One region of the Paenibacillus sp. FSL R5-0636 genome, then DNA from elsewhere that is predicted to be linked to it. Evidence: riboswitches for the same ligand, from Rfam matches in the RefSeq annotation. Region 1 holds a riboswitch; each other region holds the start of a gene.
The links. Region 1 has a riboswitch for cobalamin ahead of metE (5-methyltetrahydropteroyltriglutamate--homocysteine S-methyltransferase). Riboswitches for the same ligand answer to the same signal wherever they lie in the genome.
Positions count from the first base shown of each region.

Region 2: linked by a shared signal. The riboswitch ahead of MKX34_RS04560 (DUF4430 domain-containing protein) and the one ahead of metE (5-methyltetrahydropteroyltriglutamate--homocysteine S-methyltransferase) in region 1 are both predicted to bind cobalamin.
Region 3: linked by a shared signal. The riboswitch ahead of MKX34_RS02380 (anaerobic ribonucleoside triphosphate reductase) and the one ahead of metE (5-methyltetrahydropteroyltriglutamate--homocysteine S-methyltransferase) in region 1 are both predicted to bind cobalamin.
Region 4: linked by a shared signal. The riboswitch ahead of MKX34_RS03910 (S-layer homology domain-containing protein) and the one ahead of metE (5-methyltetrahydropteroyltriglutamate--homocysteine S-methyltransferase) in region 1 are both predicted to bind cobalamin.

Region 1 covers NZ_CP150232.1:5,031,188-5,034,343, reverse strand. The annotation lists gene MKX34_RS22965 (DedA family protein) at 1-262, shown strand, start outside; gene MKX34_RS22960 (undecaprenyl-diphosphate phosphatase) at 313-1,173, shown strand; cobalamin riboswitch at 1,273-1,479, shown strand; gene metE (5-methyltetrahydropteroyltriglutamate--homocysteine S-methyltransferase) at 1,634-3,156, shown strand, end outside.
Region 2 covers NZ_CP150232.1:1,062,232-1,065,387, forward strand. The annotation lists gene MKX34_RS04555 (hypothetical protein) at 1-1,424, shown strand, start outside; cobalamin riboswitch at 1,552-1,755, shown strand; gene MKX34_RS04560 (DUF4430 domain-containing protein) at 1,925-3,156, shown strand, end outside.
Region 3 covers NZ_CP150232.1:543,081-546,236, forward strand. The annotation lists gene MKX34_RS02380 (anaerobic ribonucleoside triphosphate reductase) at 1-1,445, opposite strand, end outside; cobalamin riboswitch at 1,687-1,922, opposite strand; gene MKX34_RS02385 (MTH1187 family thiamine-binding protein) at 2,301-2,609, shown strand; tRNA gene MKX34_RS02390 (tRNA-Thr) at 2,704-2,775, shown strand.
Region 4 covers NZ_CP150232.1:898,961-902,116, reverse strand. The annotation lists gene MKX34_RS03910 (S-layer homology domain-containing protein) at 1-2,007, opposite strand, end outside; cobalamin riboswitch at 2,171-2,372, opposite strand; gene MKX34_RS03905 (cellulase family glycosylhydrolase) at 2,715-3,156, shown strand, end outside.

The DNA.
Region 1 (3,156 bases):
GGTCCGCAGTCTGATTTCGATTCCGGCGGGAATGTCAGGTATGAAATTTGGAGTATTTATGATCTTCACAACGATTGGCACATTGGGATGGAATTTGCTGCTTGTGCTTATTGGCGCGGCTTTGGGCGAATCCTGGGAAGACATTGCCATGTACATGGATGTGTACTCCAATGTGGTCTATGTACTAATTGCTGGCGGATTAGTTATTCTTGGGTTTCTGTACTTCCGCAAACGCAGCCGGAGAATGAACACTGAGGGCTAAGCGGGTGGAGGACTGATAATAGAAATGACTATTAAAAAGGAGGGAAACACATGGAGCTATTAACGATTATTAAAGCCATTATTTTGGGGCTTGTTGAAGGTTTAACCGAATTTGCTCCAGTATCCTCCACGGGTCATATGATTATTGTTGATGATATGTGGCTGAAATCACAGGAGTTATTTGGACAATATACGGCAAATACCTTCAAAATAGTTATTCAACTGGGTTCTATATTAGCGGTTGTTGTGATTTTTAGAAATCGATTCATTGATCTGTTGGGCTTAAGGCGTTTCAGCCGTAAGCAGTTGGATCCTGTAACAGAGAAGCTACCGCAGTTAGAGCAGGGCGGGCACCTCAAGCTGACACAGGTTCTGGTAGGGTTAGTGCCTGCAGGTGTGTTAGGTGTTCTGTTTAATGATTATATTGATGAGCATTTATTCTCTACCTCAACGGTGTTAATTGGTCTAGTGATCGGGGCTATATTAATGATTATTGCGGATCTGTTTGGGCCGAAGAAGATCAGAACTGAGAGTGTAGATCAGATTACATACAAACAGGCACTTGGTGTAGGTCTTGTACAGTGTTTTTCGTTATGGCCTGGATTTTCACGCTCGGGCTCGACGATTTCTGGTGGCGTAATCCTCGGGATGAGCCATCGTGCCGCTGCTGATTTTACGTTTATTATGGCAGTACCCATCATGGCAGGTGCCAGTCTGTTGTCACTGATGAAGAACTGGCAATATTTCACCATGGACGCGCTGCCGTTTTTTATTGCAGGCTTTATTAGTGCCTTCCTATTTGCGCTGTTATCGATGCGTTTCTTCTTAAAACTGATCAATCGTATCAAGCTCTTACCGTTTGCTATATACCGTATAATTCTTGCTGCTGTAGTATATTTCGTATTTTTCTAAGTCCGTTATAAGGAATCGATATAACAGAAGCCCCAGTAATCTATTGCAGATTGCTGGGGCTTTCACGTATGATGACATCAGATTAAGACACTCAAATGATGAATGATATCGGAGACAGGTGCTGACCGGAAAATAGTAATTCGGTAGGCTTAATAGGGAAATTCGGTTCGAAGCCGATGCGGTCCCGCCACTGTAACGGAAGAATCTCGAGCAACAGAGGTCACTGGCAATTTACTACTGCTGGGAAGACTGCTCAAGATGTTGACGCCGCTAGCCAGGAGACCTGCCTGTTTCAACAGCACTGCTTCACCTACGGAAGATAGGGAGGTGTTAGACGTTAACCATGGGTATATCATGGGCGTCTTTCCCTTTGACTTTTTTAGGGAAGGGCGCTCTTTTTTATAGGAAAGCAAGTAGTTTTGGAGTTTGAAATAAGAGATTGAAGAGGGAGTGTATCGAAATGACGAATAAGGTAAAAGTAAGCAATCTTGGATATCCGAGAATCGGAAAGAACCGCGAATGGAAAAAGGCACTGGAGGCATTCTGGCAGGGGAAAATAAATGAGGAGCAATTCCGCTCCGAAATGGCAGCAATCCAGCTGCAGCATTTGAAGACCCAGCAAGAAGCAGGAATTGAGCTTATTCCGGTAAATGATTTTACATTTTATGATCATGTGTTGGATGCGGCTGTTATGTTTGGAATCGTACCTCCACGGTATGCGTATGATGGCGGCGACATCGGGCTTGATCTTTATTTTGCAATGGCCCGTGGTAATGCTGAGGCTACTGCCTGCGAGATGACCAAATGGTTCAATACGAACTATCACTATATCGTTCCAGAGATCGGCACACAAACACCACGCCTGACTGAAAACAAACCTCTAGCGGCTTATCGTTTTGCTAAATCGCAGGCAGGGATTGAAGGTAAACCGGTACTTTTAGGTCTGTATTCCTTCCTTAAGCTGTCCAAAGGTTACGCAGCGGCAGATATCGCCAAGATTGCTGCACGTTTTGTTCCAGTCTATGTTCAACTGCTACAGGAACTGAAGCAAGAAGGGGTAAGCTGGGTACAAATCGATGAGCCAGCGATTGTTACAGGCATAAGTAAAGAAGAATTAACACTGCTTAACTCGATATACACAGACATTGCCGGCTCCGTGCCGGGCTTGAATATTATTTTACAGACGTATTTTGAAGCTGCTGAGCCGCTGGAGGCACTGCTAGAGCTGCCTGTTCAAGGCTTGGGTCTTGACTTTGTGCACGATGGTGGAACGAATCTGGCTTCCATCGAACGTCTTGGCTGGCCGAAGGACAAATGGCTGGGTGCCGGAATTATTGATGGACGGAACATTTGGCGTTCCGATTTAGACGCCAAGCTGCAACTGGTAGAAAAGCTCAGCGTTCATGTACCGCTTGATCGTCTTATTCTTCAGCCTTCTTGCAGTCTGCTGCATGTCCCAGTCACCGTTCAAGGTGAAGTGAAGCTGAAGGCGACAGTTAAGAATGCGTTAGCCTTTGCCGATGAGAAGCTTAAAGAGCTTAGTCTGCTCGGAGCAGCCATCGCAGATAAAGGAGAAGCTTCTCAAGCAGCGCTGGCCGCTAGTCGTGAAGCTATTGCAGCGTTCCGCGCACTACCTGAGCGTGGCCGTAAGGATGTGGCGGAGCAAGTGCTTGCACTTGCAGCTCTACCAGACCAACGCAGTCTGCCTTTTGCTGAGCGCTTAAAGGTGCAGCAAGAGAAATGGCAGCTTCCACTTCTGCCAACCACTACAATTGGTAGCTTTCCGCAGACAGTCGAAGTGCGCCAGGCGAGATTGAAATGGCGTAAAGGGGTCTGGAATCAGGAGCGTTATGATGGATTTGTTCGTGAGCAGATCGCGGATGCAATTACCTTCCAAGAAAAGCTAGGTCTGGATGTTCTGGTCCACGGCGAGTTCGAGCGTACAGATATGGTGGAGTTTTTCGGAGAAAAGCTGGATGGATA
Region 2 (3,156 bases), 3.1 Mb from region 1:
TTGTAGATAAGGCAGAAAAAGATCGCCGCAAAGGAACCGGAGTTGCTCCTAAGGCACTCTCCCTAATGCAGGATCTTGCTGCTTCAGCAGATAGATTCTTACTGAACCGCTTATCGCTTTCCGATATGACGCAGGAGGAGCTTCTGGAGGTAGTTTTTTTACGTTATGGTAATGTTGTCGATTGGCAGCCGCCACTGGATAGGATTAGCAAGCAGAAAGAGAATGCGCTGCGCGCCGCTTACCGCTGGTTTGGTGAAGAGAAGCCGAATGAGGAGATTTTTGCAGGATTGTCTCCGCAGGAACTAGACGATGTGCAGCTACTGGGTCGTCGTTTGCTAAAAGAGGCGCGTGTTCTGGAACCCTTTGAACGGCTTCCGCTAGCCTTTTACTATACAACTCAGCGTGAAGGAGGTCCGCTGGATTACGATGCGCTTCTGGAGCTGTTAAAGCGTAAAGCCGGTTCCGACAAAGAAATCATCTATCGGTTTTTTGCTTGGTCGCAAGGCAATCCTTTATTTACGGTTTCGAATAAAAAGCTGCAACCGGGTTACCGCAAAGCGATTCTGAAGTATTTCCTGAGCAGTGATCGTGAAGCGTTCAAGAATCGGGAATTCCGAAAGAACTATGTCGCGGCAGCTCGGCCTGCTCTGCAAAATGTGTACAATGAAGCCCGCTCCCAACTGGCTTCCCCGCTGGCGCGCTGGATCAGCCGCAGCCGATTTCGACTCTTAATCTCCGGCTCCATTACGGGTATTCTGGTGATTATTGCAATTATCGTATTCAGTATGCTGCGCCCGGATGATACGAAGACGGCTCTGCCGGGGACAAGCCCTGAGCCGACCCCTGTTCAGAGTGCAGGTAATGAGCTGCCTCCGGCTTCAGTATACTTGAAGGATCAGAGCGACGAAGGAGATAAGGGGAGCAGCATATTGGTGTTCACCTTCGCAAGTGCAGATGACTGTGTGCAGTTTCAACCGACTGAGATTAGTTCAATGTCTTCGTCTACAGAGATAGATAAAAGCTTTAAGGTCGCTGCTACGAATGGCACTTGTCCAGTGCCGTCAACGGATGGGACGGATGAGGGAAACGCCGCTGACGATTCAGATGCCGCTGGCACTACTGGAGGAACAGCAGAAGGTGCAGATGCTACTAACGAAGTAGCTGATGCTTCTCCGTCTCCTACGCCTTCCTCTGATACTGAGGACAGCACTGGGTTGCCTTCCGCAACAGCTGTGACTGAAGGTGAACAACCATCCTATCAGGTTGAGGTTACATTGGAGCCTGGAGCGACAATTCTAGAGAAAAGTATGATCAAGGCCGGAAGATTTACATTGATCGTAGATCCCGACCCTAATATTCCACCAGCTTCTGATTCAAGTGCTGAACCCTCCCCAACTGCAAGTCCGGAAGGAACAGCCGAATAACAAGCTTTCTGAACAGCAATACCTACCGGCAGGTGGTGTATTGCTGTTCATTTTTTTGCTGCCCATACTAAGCTTTTCTATAGACATGCTATGTATTAATAGATATGATTATGGATGTCAAAATAAGATACTACATACTGGAAAAGGTGCAGACTCTATCAATCTAGTCGTCTGCTTAAAAGGGAAGTCCGGTGCAAGAGTCCGGCGCGGTCCCGCCACTGTATGTGCGGAGTTTTTCTTCTATAAGCCACTGCCCCGAAGGTAGGGTGGGAAGGTGGAGAACAGCGATGAAGCATCAGCCAGGAGACCTGCCTTTTTCGTGAGCGTTTCTATTCTTCGTGGGGTAAGAATGTGGAACATATACAGATGGACTGTTGGCAGGAAGCAAGCGCCTCAGCCTCGATTTGTAATCTTCCCTGACCGCCCTCCAAAGGGGCGGTCTTTATGTTATGCGTCTTATTCCCAGCAGTACCCATTCTTATACAGAAAGAGGTTAAACAATGAAGAAAATCATGTCTTCCAAGTTTGTAGCACTTGGGCTGGCCTTATTCATGGTCATTTCAATTCTAGGAACATCTCTTGCTCCGGCAGGACAAATATTTGCAGAAGCGAGCGCTGGCTCCGGTCTGGAAGCAACTGCTGCGGAGCGGATTAATGTTGCGGATGCGACTTATGCGGCTGCAGAATATCTCTTGAAAGGTGGCGTGCAATCGGATTGGCAAGCTATTGGATTAGCGCAAGCAGGATATAAGCTGCCAGCCAGTTACCATTCAGAGCTTGAGAAAAAAGTAAAGGATGCAGCTGGCAATTTCGCCAATGTAACCGATTATGCTCGAATCGTGCTCGCAGTGAGAGCGATTGGTGCAGATCCTACTAGCTTTGCTGGTAACGGAACGACTCCTGGCTATAATCTGATTGAGAAAATTTATAATAACAGCAAGCTCAGTGAACAGACGCTAAATAATCCGGTATATGCTTTACTTGCGCTGGATTCTGGTAAATATAATATCCCAAGTGACGCGAAATGGACGGCGGATAAGCTCCTTACGGAGATTCTCTCCAAACAAAATCCGGATGGGGGCTTTGCATTAACCTCAGGCGCAAGTGAGCCTGATATGACAGCGATAACCTTGACGGCTCTGGCGGCACATAAAAATAATCCCGAAGCCTACTTAGCAGGGCTACAAGCCGTAGCTTGGTTATCTGCAGCTCAAGATAGCCATGGGGGTTACGGTGACAGTGCTGAAAGTAGCGCACAAGCAATCCTTGGACTCACATCCTTCGGAGTTGATCCTAGTGGATTAGAATACACCAAAAACAAAGTGGATCTAATGGAGAACCTGCTTAGCTATCGTCTAGCTGATGGTAGCTTCACCCATAGCCGTGGTGGAAGCAGTAATGTTCTGGCGACAGAGCAAGGACTTCAGGCGCTGGTTGCGTATAATTTGCTGTATAAAGGAAGCAACAGTAAGCTATACGATTTTTCCAAATCCTCCGTTCAGAGCTCACTCATCTACGCTCCTGTAACGATTGAGGGACCACGGGCCACGTTGGCACAAGGGTACGCCTATGCTGGCAACGCACTTGGAGCGTTAGAGAAGCTGGCGCTTCAAACGAACTTGCCGATCACGAATCCTTCGGGCAGTTATGTGACTGGCATCGGAAGTATTGCTGCTGGAAGCTTTGGTGGTTATGACGGATGGATGTATGTTGTATCACGTGACGGAAAATG
Region 3 (3,156 bases), 2.6 Mb from region 1:
CGCATATGACGCACAATAGCCAGCGCCTTGGCATGAACTTCCATATCCTCGCCATGGTGTTTGCCGTACATAGCTTTCATACATTCCGCCATACCGATGAAGCCAAGAGACAGACTGCCATGCTTTAGCAGATCGCCTACAGTGTCATCAGGTGCAAGATGCTCGCCGCCTTCCCAGACGCCTTCTCGCATCATGAAATCGGAAGCTTTAGCTTTTTGTGCGGTTTGAATGTGGAACCGATGAAGAAGTCCTTCCAGCGCAATATCCATATAATGATTTAGATCTTCATAGAAGCCAGCTTCGTCTGCGATGGTACGTCTGCCTGTTACTGTGCCGTGTGCCAGACCTAGCCGAACCAGATTCAGTGTATTAAAGGAAAGGTTGCCCTTTCCAGAGCAATGATTACGACCAAAACGGTCACCGAGCACTCGGGTTCGGCAGCCCATTGTAGCGAACTCCGTATCAGGATCACTTGGATCATAATACTGCAAGTTGAGCGGAGCGTCCAGATTAGCGAAGTTTGGATATAGTCTGCGCGCAGAACATTCAGCCGCTTTTAGGAACAGTTCATAGTTAGGATCGCCTTGTTGTTGATTGATTCCTTGCTTGCATTTGAAGATTTGAATCGGGAACACTGGTGTTTCTCCGCTGCCAAGTCCGTTCATAGTTGCTGTTAGCAGAGAACTGATCACAAGCTGACCTTCTGGTGAAGTACAAGTACCGTAGTTGATGCTGGTAAACGGTATTTGTCCACCGGATCGGCTGGACATGGTATTCAGATTATGTACCATACTTTCAGCCGCTTGCAGGGTTTCGATTTCGGTTTCCTTTAGTGCAAAACGGAACGCTCTTGGATATAACTCCGCCAGATCGGTCCGGCTCATCGTAATCTCGCCCAAAGATTCATCAGCTTGTCCTTCTTCAAAATAATCCAGACCCTTGCGGAACAGCTTGGCGAAGGATTTGGTTACATAAGGTGCCAGATCATAGTCGAGTTTATTGGCGGATACACCACCATATTGAGCATTTTGCTGGGATTGGAAAATAATCGCTACCAGAGACATAGCAGTCATTATTGAGTTCGGAGGACGAACGCTGCCGTTGCCGGTATTGAAACCTTCACGGAGAAGTTTATCAAACGGGATAAAAATACAGTTCGTCGTTCCAATCGCGTATTGATCCAGATCATGCACATAGACGACATTGTCATCAATAGCCTGCACTAGCTGCGGCGGCATCGTAAAATTGCGGGCGTACCATTTTGAATATTCACTGCCGAACTTGCTCATTTTACCGGAGAAACTCTCTCCATTCAAATTGGCATTCTCGCGCAATAGGTCCATATCCCGACTGTCGATAATATCCCGGCCTAAATCAATGAGCTCTTCTAAAAGAACTTCCCGTGCATTTTCTACTCCATTAAATTGTCTCTCCAACAACGTCATTGTACAGCTCTCCTCTCAGTATAAAAGAAAAACATCTATCATCAAATCCATATATCCATAGGAAGTTGGACTGCCATAAGCAGTCGTATATTTGTTCTGATTACATAAAAAAAGCATCCCCTACCCGAGGATGGCAGAAAATGCCCGATGCGTTATGTAAATATCCACACGGATATTTGCAGAGGTCTCTACGTAGATGACCGCATGCGGACACCATCCCTGTTCCTCGCAGGCATCAATAGTTGGTGTCGTCGAAACAGGTAGGTCTCCTGGCTTCCGTGGGATCTCTCGGCGCCTTCCCAAGGGTGTTCCTAACCCTCAGTGGCATCTGCCGGGAGATGTGGATTCTCAAGCTTCCCAGAAGCTTAAGAAGGCCATCCGGTTACAGTGGCGGGACCGCAGCGGATTCTCACCGCGCTTCCCTATTAAGCTCTAAATCCGGTTAAGGATCAAAGCGCCTGTCTCCACTATATTTTGTTGTCGTTAGATAAAAATAACCCAAGATGTTGTGTTTGTAAACAGTTTTTTAGAAAACCCGCGCGGGGAGCGGGTTCTTTAAAAGTACTCCACAAATGATCCACAGGCTGTCCATAAGTAATCCACAATTGATCCACAGGGAGATGCGAAATGATTCATAAATTGTCCGAAAAGATGCCACAAAGAGTCCATAAATATAGTGCAGATGACCCTAGAATTTGCGCATGAGAAAATACTCTTAGCCCAAAGTCATATTTTGAAGTAATCAGAAGAAATAGAAAAGATAAGGGAGGATAATCTTGCTTAGTTTGTGACAGAGCGGTGGAATTGTTACAATGGAAGAAGATAGGTACTATAAAATTTCGAGGAGGTATTCTCATGCCTATTGCTGAAGTTACAGTTATTCCAATTGGAACAGGCAGTACCAGTCTTAGCAGCTATGTTGCGGATATGCAGCGGGTGCTGAAGACAGTAGAAGGGATTACATATGAACTTACGTCCATGGGGACGATCATCGAAGGGCCTCTGCAACGCATTTTTGCCGCGGTAGAAGCTTTGCATGAGTCTCCTTTTGCCGCAGGTGCAGAACGTGTCTCTACCTCACTTAAAATAGACGACCGCCGCGATAAACCCTCCACTAGCCGTGGAAAGTTAGAGTCTGTGGAGCGTAAGCTACAGGTGGATTAGCAGTTTAGGAGGGCGGAAAACAGGGAGAAATAGGCTTGCGTTTCTGGCTGAAAGTTGTATAATATTTTTTGTTTGACAGAAAAATCAGCCTTAAGCTGGTGTAGCTCAGGGGTAGAGCAACGCACTCGTAATGCGTAGGCCGGGGGTTCAATTCCCTTCACCAGCATCCCAAAAAACCATACGTGGCGCGGATTTCCGAGGTTTCGGGACCGCGTCATTTTTCATTAAATCCCCTGGCTTCTAACATTCTTCTAAAAGATAAGACATGGCGAAATCGCTAATGAAAACGGTATGACTAGTGGTCACTGTCGAGCAGATGGAAGGCGTGTCGCAAGCTGACAGCAATCAGAATGAAGGATGGTGGAGGAGGAGCAGCATAAGCTGCTTTTTTCTTGCGGGGGCAGATCGGTTAGATGGTAATTACTATAAAAATAAAAAAGACACCACAAGGTGTCTTAGTACAGATACTTTTCGCTCGAATTTCACGAGCTCGTCAGTGAACTGAGTTCATAAGCAAGACTGGCTACGGCTAACAGATGAAGAGATA
Region 4 (3,156 bases), 2.9 Mb from region 1:
CTCCCCAGAAGGTAACGGAAATTCTTTCGGACCCTCTGGTTGCCCAGGCCCCGGTTCTTCCGGTTGTTCCACTTTCACATCATTCATATCAAAGAGACGGCTGCTATGATTGATCAGACGATCATAAGACACAAGTGCATACGTACCTTGGTCCGTTGCCATATTGTCTACTTTGCCTGTGAGGATATGCTTAAATCCACCCTCAGGTGCAGCAAAGCTAAGCAATGCATCAATAAGCGAATTTCCACTTTTAACAAATCTAGTGTCAGTGTGCGGATCTACGCCTACACCAGTTAAGGCTACAATTACCTGTGAGATACTTTCGCTGCTAGTGCTTCCCCAGCTTGTAAATCCGCCTTGATTGTTTTGGTTATCGGACAGCCATTGGATGGCCCGATCCACGGCGGCTTTTACATCATCTCGGGTTGCATAATAAGGTGCAAGAGCTTGCATCGCCATCGCAGTCATATCGACATCGGCTTTGGTTACGCCTAATGCCCAGCCACCAGCTTCTGCTGTACCTTTTTTAACCTCTTTATCTAAAATGTACTGAACTAGTTTTTCTCTTGTGGTCTGTTCTGTAACTCCATCAACTACTGGGATCTCATAGTTATGGCTATCTAGCGCAATCAGAGCAAAAATCGGACCATTATTGCCTTGCTTTTGGATATATTGATAATCAGCGAGTGCTTTTCTCAGATCATATCCCGCAACATTTGTGATATCTTTTCCGATAGAGGTAAGCCCAAGAATCGCTCTGGAATTCTCTGTGCTTTTATTGGCGTCGAGTTTTCCATCCTCTTTAATGATCGATGCTATTTTCGTTGCTACATTGTTGTAATAAAGATCGTAATAACCGTTAGGTACTGTATAGTTCGCCCGTGCCAGAGAAAGGATCGACCATTCTCCACTACCTGTTCCAAACGACGGATTCTTTACAGTGTTTAGAATATAGGCAAGGCTTTTATCTAACTGTTGTTTGACGGCAACTGTAGTTTCCAGTTTGTAAGTAACTTGATAAGTTACATTTGTTTTGTTTCCAGCTCCGTCAAGAGCCGTTACAGTAATTGCATTACTGCCTGAATTCAGAGAAGCTTTGTACTCCCCATTCGCAGGTGATAAAGTAACACCATTCAGCTTCACTTCTGGAATGATGTCACTATATACATTGTCTGTGACAGCTACTTTGAAGCTTATTTCTTTATTGGATACTTCCTGTTTATCTTGTATGCCACTTACTGTAATAACAGGGGGTTCTATGTCTAATGCATGGTTAAGCCCTACAAGTGCATGATCTACACTTATTTGAGAGCTTGCCATATTTTCGAGCACGGAATAGGCTTGATAAACTGCCGATTGTACTACTGGTCTGTCCAAAATAGTTTCTTTATTAGGGTCACTGTTAATCTCGGCGATTTCCGCAGTTAAAGCATCCTTATTGGCAAGTTGAACTGGGATTTCTCCCCAGCCACCAAGATCAGAACCATAGCCATAAGTGGTGAACTGAGTTCGAATAATGTCACCGTCTTGAGGCTTATAATCGGTCATCCCAAACGGAGGAAACACATTATTTACTGCATACATCCAACCCGACATGGAGGTATAGTCAAACTGACTTAACCACTCTGGGTCTGCTTTAGTGCCGACTGTTTTCCCATCGGCTGAAATCATATCTAAAATATATTGTGGAATATTGACTTCACTTCTGCCACTATCTTTAACCTCTGATAAATAAAAACCACTATCTATATTTCCTAAATATCTATAATTCCCATCACCTAGCGCACGTGTTATTAAAGATGCGCCATTATCGCCTTCATAAATCGGAACTTTAATAGGCTCCTTAATATACCCTTGGCCTAAGGTGAATTTCTCTACGGATACAGATACATACCCTTTAAGGGTAGAGCTTGCTCCATTTGCTTGAGCCGGGATAACACTTGTAGAGAATGTCGTGATAAATACAGCTACAATGAGTAACCACGCTAAAAACTTATTTTTCTTCATTTTTCCATAACCCTTCCCTTCATACCTATGATAAAAAAACAGAATAAACTTTCTCATAACCACAAAAAAACCACTCAACATAAACGTCAAGAGGTTAAGATAGTGAACCACAATACTAGCTGGCAAACACTATTCAAGCACCTCTCTATCGATCGTAGAGTTTGATGGTGTAACAGAAAAAGGCAGATATTCTGGCTCAAGTATCATCACCCTTACTGCCTTCCCAGTTTCCCAGTGGCATTTTGCAAGGACTCCTCTTTCACAGCGGCGGGACCGCGCGGGATTCACACCCGCTTTCCATTTAACCAATCTATGATTGTACTTCCGCAACATTCATAGTTGGCACCTATTTCTAATTTTAAATTTTCATGCTTCATCATATCTAATATATATGCTTTTGTCATGTTATATTTCTTTTTTGTATAACGGGCAGCTAGAGATAATCCTATTGAATAACCAATTTCTACGAGTAGGGATATTTAAATAATTTCTTTATCCAACTGTGGGGAAAATTAATTTAAATCACTAATTCTTATATGAATTTGCCACAAATTAGTAAGGTACTCGCTGAGTTAATTCTATGTTAGGGTATATTCAGAAAGCGTTTACAAAAATAACATTGGAGGTGTTCGTGTTCATCTAACCACCAAGTACAGCGTCAAAGCCAGGTCCAAGCATCCTAAATTTATCTCACAAAGGAGAATTCAATGACTACGCGAATCCAGAAATCCTTCTTATCATTGACACTTGTCACCGCTCTTCTGCTCTCTCTGTTCTCATCCATGGCTGCAGCTGCAACTAAGGATGAGCAACAAGCTAAGGCAGCGCCAAAGAGTAAGATCCAATCCTATGTAGACGAAATGCAGCCCGGATGGAACCTCGGTAATACTTTAGATGCTACAGGTGAGGACGAAACCTCCTGGGGCAATCCTCGTGTGACCCAAGAACTTATTAAAAAGATCGCCGCTCAAGGCTATAAAAGTATTCGGATTCCTGTGACCTGGGATACTCACATGGGTGCGGCACCAGACTATACCCTAGAAAAAGCCTACCTCGACCGTGTGGAAGAAGTTGTCGGCTGGGCACTGGACGCCAAGCTTTATGTCATGATTAATGTCCATCATGATTCCTGGCTATGGGTAAGCCATA